DNA from 3 places in the Aquitalea aquatilis genome. Region 3 is predicted to be linked to each of the others. Evidence: predicted binding sites of a transcription regulator. Region 3 holds the regulator's gene; each other region holds the start of a gene.

Region 1 (5,212 bases), 1.4 Mb from region 3:
GTGCCAAGCCACAGCGTACGCCGTGTTCGGCCGAGGCCCTGCGCAAACGGGTGCTGCGGGATGGCAGCCTGCCGGCCATTGACCCGGTGGTGGATCTGTATAACGCCATCAGCCTGCGTTATGCCATTCCCGTGGGGGGCGAAAACCTGGCGGCTTATATGGGCCAGCCCAGGCTGGTGCTGGCTGACGGCAGCGAGCTGTTCGACACCATGAAAGAAGGCCAGCCGGCAACGGAGTCGCCCGAGCGCGGCGAAGTGGTATGGCGCGACGAGCAAGGGGTGACCTGTCGCCGCTGGAACTGGCGGCAAGGGGTGAGAACCCGGCTGAGTGCTGCCGATCAGCATATGTGGTTCATTCTGGAAAGCCTGCCGGCCATGCCGCTGGAGGCATTGCAGCAGGCCGGTGCCGAGCTGGCGCAGGGGATTGCGCAGATGATGCCCGGCTCGGTCATCGAATCCAGCCTGATCACCCTGTCGTGAAGGGATGCCAAGGGTGAGTCTGCCAGGCTGACTTACATGGCAGCAGCCCGAACCAGCCAGGCCAGCCACCCGGGGGATTGGACGGGCAGGGCGGTTTCACTCAGGCTCGTCAGCACACTGTTTGCCACTCACCGCCGCGACCTAGCGCAGCGCGCTGATTTCGCCCAGGCGGATCAGCCGGGCGCGGATGATGTTGCGGCTGATGCCCAGCAGGCGGGCTGCCTGCACCTGGTTGCGATGGCAGTAGTTATAGGCGGCGCGGATGATGCTGCTTTCGATGTCTTCATACAGATTGCTGCCATTGGCCTCGAACAGCGCTTGCAGTGCCTGCTGTAATTGCTGGTGGGCATCGTCGCTGCCCGCACCGCCGCCCAGTGGTGGGTGGCTGCTGCTGCGTTCGTTGCGCCGGTTCAGTTGCAGCGAGGACAGCTGCAGGTCTTCGCTGCGAACCACATTGTGCTTGCAGATCAGCAAGGCATGGTGGATGACGTTTTCCAGTTCGCGGATATTGCCCGGCCACGGGTGTTGCAGCAGCTTGCGTTCGGCTTCGGCATGCAGGCTGATGTCGCCATAGCCCAGGCGCTGGCGGTATTCGTCGACAAAATGGCGGGCCAGCGGCAGGATGTCGCCGGGGCGGTCGCGCAGGGTGGGCAGGGCCAGATGGGCCACCCGCAGGCGGTAGAACAGATCCTCGCGGAAATGGCCGGCGGCGACGGCTTCTTCCAGCCGCACATTGGTGGCGGCAATCACCCGCACATTGATGGGAATGGGTTTGCGCGAGCCCAGTCGCACCACCTCGCGCTCCTGCAGGATGCGCAGCAACTTCACCTGAATATTCAGCGGCAAGTCGCCGATTTCATCCAGAAACACCGTGCCGCCATTGGCGGCCTCGAACCAGCCCGGCTTGGCGGCAAAGGCACCGGTAAATGCGCCTTTTTCATGGCCAAACAGCTCACTTTCCACCAGCGATTCGGAAAACGCGCCGCAATTGACGGCGACAAAGGGCTGATTTGCCCGCTGGCTCAGCGCATGCACATGGCGGGCGATCAGTTCCTTGCCGGTGCCGGTTTCGCCAATGATCAGTACATTGGCGTCGCTGGGGGCGATCAGCTGAATGCGCGCCAGCAGGGCGGTGGATTGCGGGTCTTCAAACACCTGCGCCGTGGCGCGGATGGAGGTGGTCAGGCTTTGCCGGTTCGGCAGGGTAATCAGGGGCATGGCCGGGCCTTCCGCTGGCTCGGCCCGCCGGGCCGATGTGGGTTTCAGGAATAAAACGTCGGTGTCGGATAGCTGCGAATCAAAGCCCATTCCCCTAACTCCTTTAATTTGTAATCAACCGGATCGTGCAAGGTGTGGGTGCGCAGATTGCGCCAGTGCCGGTCCAGACGCAGTCCGGCATGGGTGGCGCGCGCGCCGGTTACCTCGAACATCTGACAGGCCAGGTTCAGCCCCATCCGGGTGGCGGCCACCTTGGCCGCCGCAATATTCATCGCCACTTCGCCGCGTTCGCTTTCGCTCAGCGCCTCGCCACGGGCCAGTGCGTCCACCAGCCGGCTGCCCGCACGGTCGGTGAGGGCGCGCACGCTTTCCAGCCCCACCCAGAATTCGCCGTAATGACCCAGGATGTAGGGGTCTTCGTGGGTGTGGTCTACCTGTGCCGCCTGCCAGGGGCGGGCCTCGTGCAGGGTGTAGTGCCGGGCTTCTTCAAAAGCGCCTTCAGCAATGCCCAGATAGATATTGGTGAGGATCAGCTGCGCCAGCAGTGGCCGCAGGCAGGAGCGCGGTGTGGTGAGCGGGCCGGGTGTGTCGAGAATTTCATTGTTTTCGATGCGTACCTTTTCAAAGTGCACGCTGCCGCTATCTGTCTGGCGCTGGCCGATATTGTTCCAGTCCTGCTGCACGCTGATACCGCTGCGCCCGGTGGGGATGGCCGCCACCACGAGCTGCCCGCCCGGCTGGCGACGGGCAGAGACCACCAGCATTTGTGAATCCAGCGCGCCGGAGCAAAAGCTTTTCTGGCCGGAAAACTCGTGCCAGCCGGCAAGGCGCTTGCTGACGGTGCGCTCGTCCAGCGGATTGAGCGCATTACCCCAGAACCAGTTTTGCCGGGTGGTGATTTCATGCCAGGGCCGCCACTGTTCCGGCCGGCCAAACAGCTCCACCGTGGCCAGCATCAGGTGGTGAAAGGCAAAAACATGGGCCACCGAGCTATCGGCCTTGGCAAACTCGCGCACCACCAGCAGGGTCTCCTGCCAGTTGGCACCCATGCCGCCCAGTTCGCGGGCAATGGACAGGCCCAGCAGGCCGCTGGCGCGAATGGCATCGCGCTCGGCCTTGGGGGTGCCGCCGGCATGGTCGCGCTCTGCTGCGGTAGCGGCAAACTGACTGGCCAGTTGCTGCGCCAGCAGCAGGGCCGAGGCGGGTGTGCTGGCTGTTTGCGGTGCTGCCAGCAGGTGTTGGGGCAAATTCAAGCGTACATCCTTTATTGATCGGCTATTTCCAATAAAACAGCACAGATTTGGCTATGTTATTGGCGCGATGTAAACCAAGGATTTGTCAGGAATATATCTGGAATTTGAATTAGCCCAATTCAGGCGCTAATGGTGAATGGCTGAATGGTGCTGCCTGCGCAGCACCGTGTTTATTGGCTGCTGCGCAGGCAGCAGTGTCGAGTGAACCATCTGCTGCCTGCGCAGCAATTTCCGGCAGAAATGATATTTTTCCAGCTTGATTCAGCTGGCATGCAACGTGCTATTGAATATCGGGCAAAACCGCTAAAGGTTTTATTTCAGCCTCAGGTAATCACATGCACAGCCATTCATTCAGTATGCAATATGTTTCATTCGCCACACTGCACGGGCGGGTCCGTCAGGCAAAGGAGGGCGCATGAGCACCCAGCCGATTGGCCCGGACAGCCCGCTGGCCATTGCCCGCGAACTGGCCAGCCGTTTTGCCCGCAGCGCCGTGGCCCGTGATCAGGCCGGCGGCACGCCCAAGGCCGAGCGCGATGCGCTGCGTGACAGCGGCCTGTTGGGCCTGATCATCCCGCGTGAATTCGGCGGCCTGGGCGAGAGCTGGAGCACCACGCTGCAGATCGTGCGCGAACTGGCGCGGGTGGATAGCTCGGTGGCCCATGTGTTTGCCTTCCAGCACCTGTTGCTGGCCACCGCCCAGCTGTTTGGCCGGCCCGAGCAGTGGCAGCCCTGGTTCGAGCAAACGGTGCGCGAGCGCTGGTTCTGGGGTAACGCGCTCAATCCGCTGGATACCCGCACCCTGGCCACGCCGGATGGTGCAAGCTTCCGCTTTCATGGCGACAAGAGCTTCTGCTCCGGCGCTACCGATTCGGACATGCTGCTGGCCTCGGCACTGCGCAGCGGACAGGGTGGCTTGCTGATTGCGGTGATCCCCACCCGCCGTGCCGGCATTGCCATTCATCAGGATTGGGACAATATCGGCCAGCGCCAGACCGACAGCGGCTCCGCCCGTTTCGAACAGGTGCGGGTGGAGGCGGGCGAGCTGCTGCTGCAGCCCGGCCCCCTGTCCACGCCACGAGCCTGCCTGCGGCCGCTGATTGCCCAGCTGATTCTCACCAATATCTATCTGGGCATTGCCGAGGGCGCGCTGGCCGAGGCCCGCCGCTACACGCTGGAGCAGCGCCGGCTGTGGCCGGCCTCGCTGGCTGATCGCGCCAACAAAGACCCCTACACCCTGCTGCACTATGGCGAATTTCACGCCGCCCTGGAGGGTGCACGCCTGCTGAGCGACCACGCCGCCCGGCAGCTGGATGAGGCTTGGCAGCAGGGTGATGCGCTCAGCGAAGCCGGGCGCGGTCAGCTGGCGGTGCAGATTGCCGCCGCCAAGGTGCATGCCAGCCGCAGCGGGCTGGACCTCACCAGCCGCATTTTCGATGTAACCGGCGCGCGCGCCACCAGTGCAGCCCTGCGGCTGGACCGCTTCTGGCGCAATTTGCGCGTGCACAGCCTGCACGACCCGCTGGATTACAAGCTGCAAGAGCTGGGTGACTGGGCACTGAATGGCCAGTACCCAACCCCCTCGTTTTATTCCTGAGACCCAAGATGACCCAGAACCTGCAAGCAGTTGAAGACGATTTTGACAGTGTGGAACAAGCCATTGCCGCCATTGCCGCCGGTGGCTTTGCCGTGGTGGTGGACGATACCGACCGCGAAAACGAAGGCGACCTGATCATTGCCGCCGAAAAAATCACCCCGCAGCAAATGGCCTTTCTGGTGCGTTACAGCAGTGGCGTGGTATGCGTGGCACTGACTGGCGAGCGGCTGGATCAGCTGCAGCTGCCGCTGATGGTGAGCAGCAATAACGAATCGCAGCGCACGGCCTTCACTGTCACCGTGGATTATCTGCATGGCACCAGCACCGGCATCAGCGCAGCCGACCGCGCCGCCACGCTGCGGGCATTGGCTGACAGCCGCATTCCGGCCAGTGATTTTGCCCGGCCCGGTCATATCTTCCCCTTGCGCTATGCACCGGGCGGCGTGCTGGCGCGCCCCGGCCATACCGAGGCCGCACTGGACCTGTCGCGGCTGGCGGGCCTGGCTCCAGCCGGAGTGTTGTGCGAAATCGTCAACGACGATGGCAGCATGGCGCGCCGCCCGGACCTGCTACGGTTTGCCCGCCAGCACGGCCTGCCCATCATCACCATTGCCGACCTGATTGCCTACCGCGAACGTACCGAGATGGCGGCGCTGGAAGCCAGT
Region 2 (5,212 bases), 1.8 Mb from region 3:
TGTGGATAAACGGCGACTGGCTATGGGAAACGGGGTTACCGATGACGGCGTAACGGTTGATCATGATCAGCTTTCTTGGATTCCTGTGGTGCTTCCGCGTCGTGCGGTTCATCTGCTGAGGTAGCACTTTGCCGTGTAACGTCATAAACATCAACCGGTCAATACCCCTGTCCCAACAATAAGGTCGTGCTCAGCCCTGCACCCAGGGCAGGCCATGCGCCTTCCAGCCTGTCAGCAGGCCACGATGCTCATGCTCGTCCTTGTCACCCTCGAAACCCTCCAGCACGTTGTAAACCCGGGTATAACCAGCTGCACGGGCTTGCGTGGCGGCCTCGTGTGAGCGCACGCCGCTGCGGCACATCAGCAACAGCACAGCCTGCTTGTCGACTGCACCTTGCAGCTGCTCGACAAACTGCACATTGACTTGCATGCCGGGGAAGCTGCGCAGCTCGATACGCAAGGCACCGGGCACCACGCCGACAAACTGCCATTCGGCCGCACTGCGCACATCCACCAGTACCGCGCCGGGCAGATGCTGAGCCAGATAATGCGCTTCGGGTGGAGTGAGCGCGCCCTGATAGGGCAGTTGCTGGGCAGCTGCACGCTCGGCAGCCGTTTGCAGGATCAAATCGGTCTGGTCCATTGCTTTCCTCTCTTTGTAATAGGGGCATGCCACGATGCCGTCAGGGCATCTACCATCACCCGCCGGCGTTATGCACAGATATAGTGCACTCGCACCACGGAATGCATTATTTTGGTGCATTCATAAGCGCTAGCCGTGTACCAAGCCCTGTGACACAATGATTACATTAGTGTTCGTACCCTGGCACGCTTCATGCTTCCAGTGAGGCGTACCATCTTTATCAAGCAATATTGCTTTCGATGCACGTTGCCTTTAGGAGAACATTCATGGCGGTTGCAGACGTAGTCAAGCTGATTCAAGAAAACGACGTCAAGTTCGTAGACCTGCGCTTTACTGATACCCGTGGTAAAGAACAACACGTTACCATCCCGGCACACGTTCTGCTGGAAGATGCTGATGAATGGTTCGAGCACGGCCACGCCTTCGACGGCTCCTCCATCGCAGGCTGGAAAGGCATTCAGGCCTCCGACATGCTGCTGATGGCTGACCCGGCTACCGCCAAGATTGACCCCTTCTTCGACGAAGCGACCGTATTCATGTCGTGTGACGTGATCGACCCGGCCGACGGCAAGGGTTACGACCGCGATCCGCGCTCCATCGCCAAGCGCGCCGAAGCCTACCTGAAGGCATCCGGCATGGGCGACACCGCCTACTTTGGCCCGGAACCGGAATTCTTCGTCTTCGACAGCATCACCTGGGGCACCGACATGTCCGGCTGCTTCGTGAAGATCAAGTCCGAAGAAGCTGCCTGGGCCTCCGCTGAAGAATTCGAAGGTGGCAACACCGGTCACCGTCCGGGTGTCAAGGGTGGTTACTTCCCGGTTCCGCCGGTTGACTCCGCGCAAGACCTGCGTTCCGCCATGGTTCTGCTGCTGGAAGAACTGGGTGTGCCGGTTGAAGTGCATCACCACGAAGTGGCCACCGCCGGCCAGATGGAAATCGGTACCAAGTTCAGCACCCTGACCCAGCGTGCCGACTGGACCCAGATCCTGAAATACGTGGTACAGAACGTGGCACACAGCTACGGCAAGACCGCTACCTTCATGCCCAAGCCCATCGTTGGCGACAACGGTTCCGGCATGCACGTACACCAGTCCATCTGGAAAGACGGCAAGAACCTGTTTGCCGGTGACGGCTACGCTGGCCTGTCCGAAACCGCCCTGTACTATATCGGCGGTATCATCAAGCACGCCAAGGCACTGAACGCCATCACCAACCCGGGCACCAACTCCTACAAGCGTCTGGTACCGCATTACGAAGCCCCGGTAAAACTGGCTTACTCCGCCAAGAACCGTTCCGCTTCCATCCGTATCCCGCACGTAGCCAATCCGAAGGGCCGTCGTATCGAAGCCCGCTTCCCGGATCCGCTGGCTAACCCGTACCTGTGCTTCTCCGCTCTGCTGATGGCCGGTCTGGATGGTATCCAGAACAAGATCCACCCGGGCGATGCTGCTGACAAGAACCTGTACGACCTGCCGCCGGAAGAAGACAAGCTGATCCCGACCGTATGCGCCAGCCTGGACGAAGCCCTGGCCGCGCTGGACGCAGACCGCGACTTCCTGACCCGTGGCGGTGTGTTCTCCAACGAGTGGATCGACGCCTACATCGAACTGAAGATGCAGGAAGTGAACCTGACTCGCATGACGACCCACCCGGTCGAATTCGCGATGTACTACTCGCTGTAATGGCAAGCCGCCGCCGGAGCATTCCGGCGGCTATGGCAAAACCCGCATGGCTCATGGCCATGCGGGTTTTTTCATGTCATCCGGCCAAGCACAAGCCGAGCGAGGCCGACCGGCAGCCTTTCCTGATCATGTAGCACCAGACGGCAGAACAAGAAGGCAGGGGACCAACGCACCCTTGCCCCCAGCCAAACGACAGGCCGATGTGACGCGGGCCGGGCTTTTGCTTATCATATCGCCACTACCATCCTGTATTTCCTTGCTGATGCGGACTCCCATGAAAACGCTTGCCTTTTGTCTGCTGCTCAGTTGCAGCCTCGCCCAGGCCGAGGTGTACAAATACATAGACGCCAACGGCAATGTCACCTTCACCAATGTGCCGATCAAGGGTGCCAAGCCCATGCATCTGGCACCACTGTCCACCTATGGCAACAGCAGCAAGAGCAAGCCGGCGGCTAATGCAGGCAGCAAATCGGCCTCCACCCCGGATGGCTACCCCAATGTCGACAATGGCACCCAGAACAAGCGCGACCAAGGCCGACGCAAGATTCTGGAAAACGAGCTGGCCAATGAGCAGAAAGCGCTGGCTGACGCCCAGAAGGCTTACACCGACGGTGCCGCCACCCGTAATGGCGATGAAACCCGCAACTACCAGAAATACCTCGACCGGGTGCAGAAGCTGAAAGACGCGGTGACCGAGCGGCAGAAGAATGTTGATGCACTGCGCCGCGAATTGGGGCAGGCCACATCCTCTGCACAATAATGGTGCATAATTAACTCCGTAATCGTGCATTCGCTGTGCTCTGGCTTGGCGTGCTTATTGCTAACAGCACCAGGCACAGCCCTCTTCGATCCGGAGCACCATGAACTCTCCCAGCTTTGCCGGCCTGGAATTACTCGACACCCCGGTTCTGATCACCAGAGCCGACGGCGTACTGGAATTCGCCAATCCCGCGTGTGAAAACCTGTTGGCCATCGGCCGGCGCGAGCTGTTGCGCCACACCCTGTTCGAGCTGTTTCAGGACAGCCCGGCCCTGCGCCAGGCACTGAGCACCGCCCTGCAGCACAACGCTGGCTACATCGAGCACGATCTGGAGCTGCGCACCCCGCATGGCGAGCAGCCGCTGCATATCGCCCTGTCGGTGACGCCGGTGGATGCCGAAAGCCGGCTGGCGCTGGTGGAATTGCGGCCACTCGACCAGCAGCTGAAAATCGCCAACGAAGAGCGCCTGTTGCTGCAACAGCAGGCCAATCGCGAGCTAATCCGCAATCTGGCCCATGAAATCAAGAATCCGCTGGGCGGTATTCGCGGTGCGGCACAGCTGCTGGAACACGAGCTGTCCGACCGGCCGGAGCTGAAGGAATACACCGAAGTCATCCAGGAAGAAGCGCTGCGCCTGCAGTCGCTGGTTGACCGCCTGCTGGCCCCGCATCGCCGCCATGTCCGCAGCGAAATCAATATCCACGAAGTGCTGGAACGGGTGCGCAGCATTGCCCTGGCCGAGTATCCACAAGGCCTGTCCATCCGTCGCGACTACGACACCAGCCTGCCGCACATGGTGGCGGACAAGGAGCAGCTGATCCAGGTGGTGTTGAATATCGTCAAGAACGCCATCCAGGCCATGAAGGCCAGCGGCGAGGTGATTTTGCGCACCCGCGTGGCCCGTCAGGTGACGCTGGCGCGCAAGCGTCACGGGCTGGCATTAAAATTGCAGATTGTCGACAACGGCCCCGGCATTCCGGAGGAAATCAGGGATCACATTTTCTATCCGCTGGTGACCGGACGCGCCGAAGGCACCGGTCTGGGGCTGACACTGGCCCAGGCCTATGTGCACCAGCATGGCGGCAGCATCGAATTCGAATCCCGCCCCGGCCAGACCTGCTTTACCGTAATGCTGCCTTTCAGCAATACGGATTGAACCCAAATAACAGAAACGAGGGCTGCTATGAATAACCCGGTGTGGATCATCGATGACGACAAGGCCATCCGCTGGGTACTGGAAAAGGCACTCGGCCGCAGCGGCATCGGCTTTGACAGCTTTTCCAGTGCAGACGACGCACTCAATGCCCTGTATGACAACACCCCGCGCGTCATCATTTCCGATATCCGCATGCCCGGCACGGATGGTCTGAAGTTCCTGTCGCGGGTCAAGGCCGACCACCCGCAGCTGCCGGTCATCATCATGACCGCGCACTCCGACCTGGATTCGGCCGTGGCCGCCTTTCAGGGCGGGGCCTTCGAATACCTGCCCAAGCCCTTTGATGTCGACCAGGCAGTACAGCTGATCGAACGCGCGCTGGCTGAGAGCAATAGCCAGATCGAAGCCAGCGGCGGCGTGGAAGCCATGCCGGTGCTGCTAGGCCAGGCCCCGGCCATGCAAGACGTATTCCGCGCCATCGGCCGGCTGTCGCAATCACATGTCACCGTGCTGATTACCGGTGAATCCGGTACCGGCAAGGAAAGAGTGGCCGAGGCGCTGCACCGTCACTCGGTACGGGCGAGCAAGCCCTTCATCGCCCTGAACACCGCCGCCATCCCGAAAGACCTGCTGGAATCGGAGCTGTTCGGCCATGAGAAAGGCGCGTTTACCGGCGCACTGGCCACCCGTCGTGGCCGCTTCGAAGAAGCCGAAGGCGGCACACTGTTTCTGGATGAAATCGGCGACATGCCCACCGAGCTGCAAACCCGCCTGCTGCGCGTGCTGTCCGATGGTCATTTCTACCGCGTGGGCGGCCATGTGCCGATCAAGGCCAATGTGCGGGTGATTGCCGCCACCCATCAGCATCTGGAAGACCGGGTCAAGCGCGGCCTGTTTCGCGAAGACCTGTTCCACCGCCTGAACGTGATCCGTCTGCGTCTGCCACCGCTGCGCGAACGCCGCGAAGA
Region 3 (5,212 bases):
CACGACCTGCTCAAGGCCGGCGTGGTCTAGCCCCGCTAGCCCGCCAACAAGGAAACTCATGCAAGCCATCACCGAACAAGCCCGTAAAATCAAGCTGCTGATCATGGATGTGGACGGCGTCATGACCGACGGCCGCATCTACTACAACGCCCAGGGCGAAGAAAGCAAATCCTTCTACGTGCAGGACGGGCTGGGCCTCAAGCTACTGCAGTCCACCGGGGTCAAGCTGGCCATCATCTCCGGCCGGGCCGACCGCTGCGTCGAGCATCGCGCCCGCGCGCTGGGCATCGATTTCTATTTCGGCGGCATCCACAACAAGCAGGAAGCGCTGGCCCAATTGCTGGAGCAGGCCAATGTCAGCGCCGAACAATGCGCCTTCATCGGTGACGATCTGATCGACCTGCCGGTGCTGCGCCGTGTCGGGCTGGCCGTGGCGGTACCGGCCGCCCCCACCCTGGTGCGCCAGCACGCCCATTACGTCACCGGTTTCCCCGGTGGTCAGGGTGCGGTACGTGAACTGGCCGAACTCATCATGCAGGCCCAGGGCAACTTCGATGCCATCCTGGCCAGGTATCTGGCATGATCCGCTCGCACCGGCTGTTTCCTATCCTGCTGGTCCTCATCACCGGCCTGCTGACGGTCTGGCTGGATACCGTATCGCGCTGGGAGCCCAGCAAGCGCGAACTCGACCCCAACAAGCCGGAAGTCGTGGTTGATGCTGTCGTCGCTACCCGCTACGACCCCAAGGGCATGCTGCAGGAAAAAATGATTGCCAGCCGCATGTGGCAGTACCCTGACCGCACCGAGTCCTATTTCGAAACGCCAGACCTGCAAAGCTACAAGAACGGTGTGCTCGCCTACCACGCCATTGGCGAAAGCGGGCGCTATAACAGCAAGACCAGACAGGCGCTGTTTGACAAGAAAGTCACGCTGATCCAGCCGGCCAGTGCAGACCAGCCGGAAACCCGCGTGGTCAGCAGCAATATGCGTATCGATACCGTGCGCCACATCGCGCAGGCCGCCACGCTGACCCACTTCTATCACGGCAAGTCGAGCGGCAGTGCCGTCGGCTTCATCTATGAACAGCAGACCGGCCAATTGCAGCTGCTGTCCAATGCAAAGGTCACCTATGAAAAATAAATGCCGCACTTACGCCCGCCTGGCCTTGCTGGCGCTTTCCCTGTGCGCGGGCCACAGTGCACACGCCGAAAAGGCCGACCGCGACAAACCCATTGAAATCAGTGCAGATCGCGGCAATCTCGACCAGCTCAAGGGCGTTACCGTCTGGCAGGGCAATGTCATCATCGTGCAAGGCACGTTGAAACTGAACGCCGACCGCGCCACCGTCACCCAGGACAAGCAGGGCAACCAGACCATGCAGGCCACCGGGCGTCAGGTACTGTTCCGCCAGAAAATGGATGGAAAAAACGAATGGATTGAAGGCCAGGCCAACCAACTGGACTACAACACGGTCAGCCATGTCGCCGTCCTCACCGGCAATGCCCGCGTCAAGCGCGGCAACGATCTGGTCATCGGCAACGTCATCACCTACAACACCGAAACCGAGCTGTATGAAGTCAGCAGCGGCGCCAGCAGCAATGGCGGCCGCGTCACCGCCATCATCCAGCCCAAGCCCAGGGACACCACCGCCCCTGCCGCCAAGAAACCCGACGGAAACGCACCATGAGCGGCCCCAGCATTCTGAAAGTCGAGCGGCTGAAAAAGCGCTTCAAGAAACGTACCGTCGTCAAGGATGTCGCCCTGCAGATCCAGAGCGGCGAAGTGGTCGGCCTGCTCGGCCCCAACGGCGCGGGCAAAACCACCAGTTTTTACATGATTGTCGGCCTGATCGGCGCCGATGAAGGTGAAATCACCCTGGATGGCAGCAGCATCACCCACCTGCCCATCCACCAGCGCGCCCGCCTTGGCCTTGGTTACCTGCCGCAGGAAGCCTCGATTTTCCGCAAGATGACGGTGGAGGAAAACATCACCGCCGTACTGGAAATCGCCGGCTACAAAGGTGACAAGCTGGAAAAGGAACTCAGCCTGCTGCTGGACGACCTCAATATCGCCCACCTGCGCGAAAGCAATGCCCTGTCGCTGTCCGGCGGCGAAAGACGCCGGGTGGAAATCGCCCGCGTACTGGCCACCCGCCCGCGCTTCATCCTGCTGGACGAGCCTTTTGCCGGCGTCGACCCGATTGCCGTGATCGACATCCAGAAAATCATCACCTTCCTGCAACAACGTGGCATCGGCGTACTGATTACCGACCACAACGTACGGGAAACCCTGCGCATCTGTGACCGCGCCTACATCATCAGCGACGGCTCGGTACTGGCCTCCGGCGAACCGGAAGAACTGGTCAACAACGAGAAAGTGCGCCAGGTCTACCTTGGCGAACACTTCCACCTGTAAGCCATGAAACAGTCACTACAGCTCAGGGTTTCACAGCAACTCACGCTTACCCCGCAACTGCAGCAGTCGATCAAGCTGCTGCAGCTGTCCACCCTCGACCTGCAAACCGAAGTCGAGCGCTTCCTGCTGGACAACCCCATGCTGGAACGCGGCGACGACACCCCGACACAAGAAGGCAGCACCAGTACCAGCGACACGCCGGCGGCCGGAGAAGAGAGCACGCCCGCCTCCGACAGCAATGACAGCGACAGCAACCCGCGTGACGACAGCAGCGGCGAACTCACCGACTGGGGCAGCGGCAGCCGCCGCAACGACGGCGACGACGAGTTCGACCCCATGCTCAACGTCCCCTGCCCGGTCAGCCTGCGCGAACATCTGCTGGCCCAGCTGGGCGAACTGACGCTCCCCACCCGCGATCAGGCCATCGTGCAATTGCTGATCGAAGAACTGGACGACAACGGCTTTCTCAGCGTCGATCTGGAAGAACTGGCCAGTCATTTGCCGCTGGAACTGGAGCTGGAAGCCGACGAACTGATGGTCGGCCTGCGCCTGTTGCAGCAGTTCGATCCGGCCGGCATCGCCGCGCGCTCGCTGGCCGAATCGCTCTGCCTGCAGCTGGACCGTCTGCCACCGCAGGAAAACGGCCATGCCCTGGCGCGCAAGATCGTGGCAGAACACCTCGGTTTGCTGGGCAATCGCGACTATACCCGGCTCAAACGCCTACTCGGCGTCGACGACGCCGCCATCCGCCAGGCCCAGCAACTGATCGCCCGGCTGACCCCCCATCCGGCAGCCGGTTTCGGTGGCGAGGACGTGCACTACGTCATCCCCGATGTCACCGTGCGCAAACGCCGCGGCCGCTGGGTGGCCGAACTCAACAACGGTGCCGTACCCCGGCTGCGGGTCAACCAGCTGTATGCCCAGATGCTGTCGGAAAACCGTGCCGGTGCAGGCGAGCTTTCCGGCCGCCTGCAGGAAGCAAAATGGCTGGTCAAGAACATCCAGCAGCGATTTGACACTATCCTGAAAGTGTCGGAAGCTATAGTGGAAAGGCAGCAAGCGTTCTTTGAACACGGAGAAGTGGCCATGCGTCCGCTCATCCTGCGCGATATCGCAGACGAGCTGGGACTGCATGAATCAACCGTTTCCCGGGTGACTACCCAGAAATACCTGCTCTGCCCGCGCGGCTTGTTCGAGCTGAAATATTTCTTCGGCAGTTCCCTGGAAACCGACAGTGGCGGCGAATGCTCGGCCACTGCCATCAAGGCCCATATCCGCCGCATGATAGACGGCGAAAATACGGCCAAGCCACTTTCTGACAGCGCCATTGCCGACGAATTGGGTAAACAGGGCATGCAGGTTGCAAGACGTACCGTTGCGAAGTATCGTGAAGCTATGCAGATTCCACCGGTCAACCTGCGCAAGGCATTGTAGGACGCCTTGAAGAATATCCGCTTGCCCGGCCGACCCGACCGGGCAGTCAACACAAGAAGGAGTTAGGGTATGAACCTCAAAGTAACCGGTCTCCACCTCGAAGTAACCCCGGCCCTCCGCGAATTTCTGGAAAGCAAGCTGGAACGTATCACCCGCCATGTCGATCACGTTATCGACGTTACCGTCACACTGTCGGTAGACAAGCTGGTGCAAAAGGCAGAAGTCAACGTTCACCTCTCCGGCAAGGACATCCACGTAGAAGCCACCGACTCCGATATGTACGCTGCCATCGACTCGCTGATGGACAAGCTGGATCGACAGGTACTCAAGCACAAGGAAAAACAGAGCGAACACCGCGTGACTCCGCAGGTTCAACCGGAAGCCACCCTGTAATCACCTGACCGACGATGCGGGAACCCAGCGGGTTCCCGTTTTTATTTGCACGGAGCCTTTTTCATTTTGATGAAGGCAACGTAGAATTGGCCAGTTTTTGTAGCCGCGTGCACACATTCCTATGAGCCTGATCGGCAAAATCCTGACACAGGATCACATCCTCCCGGACCTGGATGTCGCCAGCAAGAAGCGCGTCTTCGAGCAGGTGGGCCTCCTTATCGAAAACACCCACGGCATTGCGCGCAGTGAAATTTTCGACTGCCTGTTTGCCCGGGAAAAGCTCGGCTCCACCGGACTGGGCCAGGGAGTCGCCATTCCGCATGGCCGTGCCCGTGGTCTGAAGGAAGCCGCCGGCATCTTCATTCGGCTGAAGAACCCCATCCCCTTCGATGCGCCGGATGGCAAGCCGGTGCAAAGCCTGTTTGTACTGCTGGTACCGGAACAAGCCACCGACCTGCACCTGCAGGTACTGTCGGAACTGGCCCAGCTCTTCTCCAGCAAACAGCTGCGCGAACAATTGCTGACTGCCACCAACCGCGCCGAGCTCTACCAGTTGCTCACTGCATGGAATACCAATAATGCCTAGCATCACCGTGCGCCGGCTGTATCAGGACAATCAGCAAAAGCTCAATCTGACCTGGGTGGCCGGCACCGGTGGTGCCGACAGCCCCATCGGCAATGACGAGCAGCGCCCTACGCTGGCACTGGTGGGTCACCTCAACTTCATCCACCCCAACCGTGTACAGGTGTTGGGTCTGGCCGAAGTCGACTACCTGAACCGGCTGGAACAGTCCGCCGCCAAGACCGCGCTGGACCAGCTGTTCCACAAGACCATGTCGGTGGTGATGGTGGCCAATGGCCAGCAGGTACCCAAGCTGCTGCGCGACTACTGCCACACCCATAACGTGCCACTGATGAGCACGCCGCTGGAAAGCCCCTACCTGATGGATGTGCTGCGCATCTATCTGGC

The links. Region 3 encodes sigma-54, which starts transcription at its own class of promoters, with help from an activator protein. Its sites were predicted from a motif close to CTGGCACGCTTCATGCTT; they were not measured.
Region 1: a site for sigma-54 is predicted at 3,217-3,234, ahead of FAZ30_RS15785 (acyl-CoA dehydrogenase family protein). Genes of this name have one in related genera too.
Region 2: a site for sigma-54 is predicted at 3,134-3,151, ahead of glnL (nitrogen regulation protein NR(II)). Genes of this name have one in related genera too.

The regions. Positions count from the first base shown of each region.
Region 1 is NZ_CP039731.1:3,370,774-3,375,985, reverse strand. Features, by position in the region: gene FAZ30_RS15795 (B3/B4 domain-containing protein) at 1-479, shown strand, start outside; gene FAZ30_RS15790 (sigma-54 interaction domain-containing protein) at 621-1,787, opposite strand; gene FAZ30_RS15785 (acyl-CoA dehydrogenase family protein) at 1,742-2,950, opposite strand; gene FAZ30_RS15780 (acyl-CoA dehydrogenase family protein) at 3,366-4,547, shown strand; gene ribB (3,4-dihydroxy-2-butanone-4-phosphate synthase) at 4,556-5,212, shown strand, end outside.
Region 2 is NZ_CP039731.1:221,288-226,499, forward strand. Features, by position in the region: gene aroE (shikimate dehydrogenase) at 1-64, opposite strand, end outside; gene FAZ30_RS01060 (rhodanese-like domain-containing protein) at 191-643, opposite strand; gene glnA (type I glutamate--ammonia ligase) at 910-2,328, shown strand; gene FAZ30_RS01070 (DUF4124 domain-containing protein) at 2,603-3,088, shown strand; gene glnL (nitrogen regulation protein NR(II)) at 3,189-4,244, shown strand; gene ntrC (nitrogen regulation protein NR(I)) at 4,272-5,212, shown strand, end outside.
Region 3 is NZ_CP039731.1:2,004,830-2,010,041, reverse strand. Features, by position in the region: gene FAZ30_RS09430 (KpsF/GutQ family sugar-phosphate isomerase) at 1-30, shown strand, start outside; gene FAZ30_RS09425 (KdsC family phosphatase) at 59-583, shown strand; gene lptC (LPS export ABC transporter periplasmic protein LptC) at 580-1,140, shown strand; gene lptA (lipopolysaccharide transport periplasmic protein LptA) at 1,130-1,687, shown strand; gene lptB (LPS export ABC transporter ATP-binding protein) at 1,684-2,415, shown strand; gene FAZ30_RS09405 (RNA polymerase factor sigma-54) at 2,419-3,849, shown strand; gene hpf (ribosome hibernation-promoting factor, HPF/YfiA family) at 3,919-4,242, shown strand; gene ptsN (PTS IIA-like nitrogen regulatory protein PtsN) at 4,364-4,828, shown strand; gene hprK (HPr(Ser) kinase/phosphatase) at 4,821-5,212, shown strand, end outside.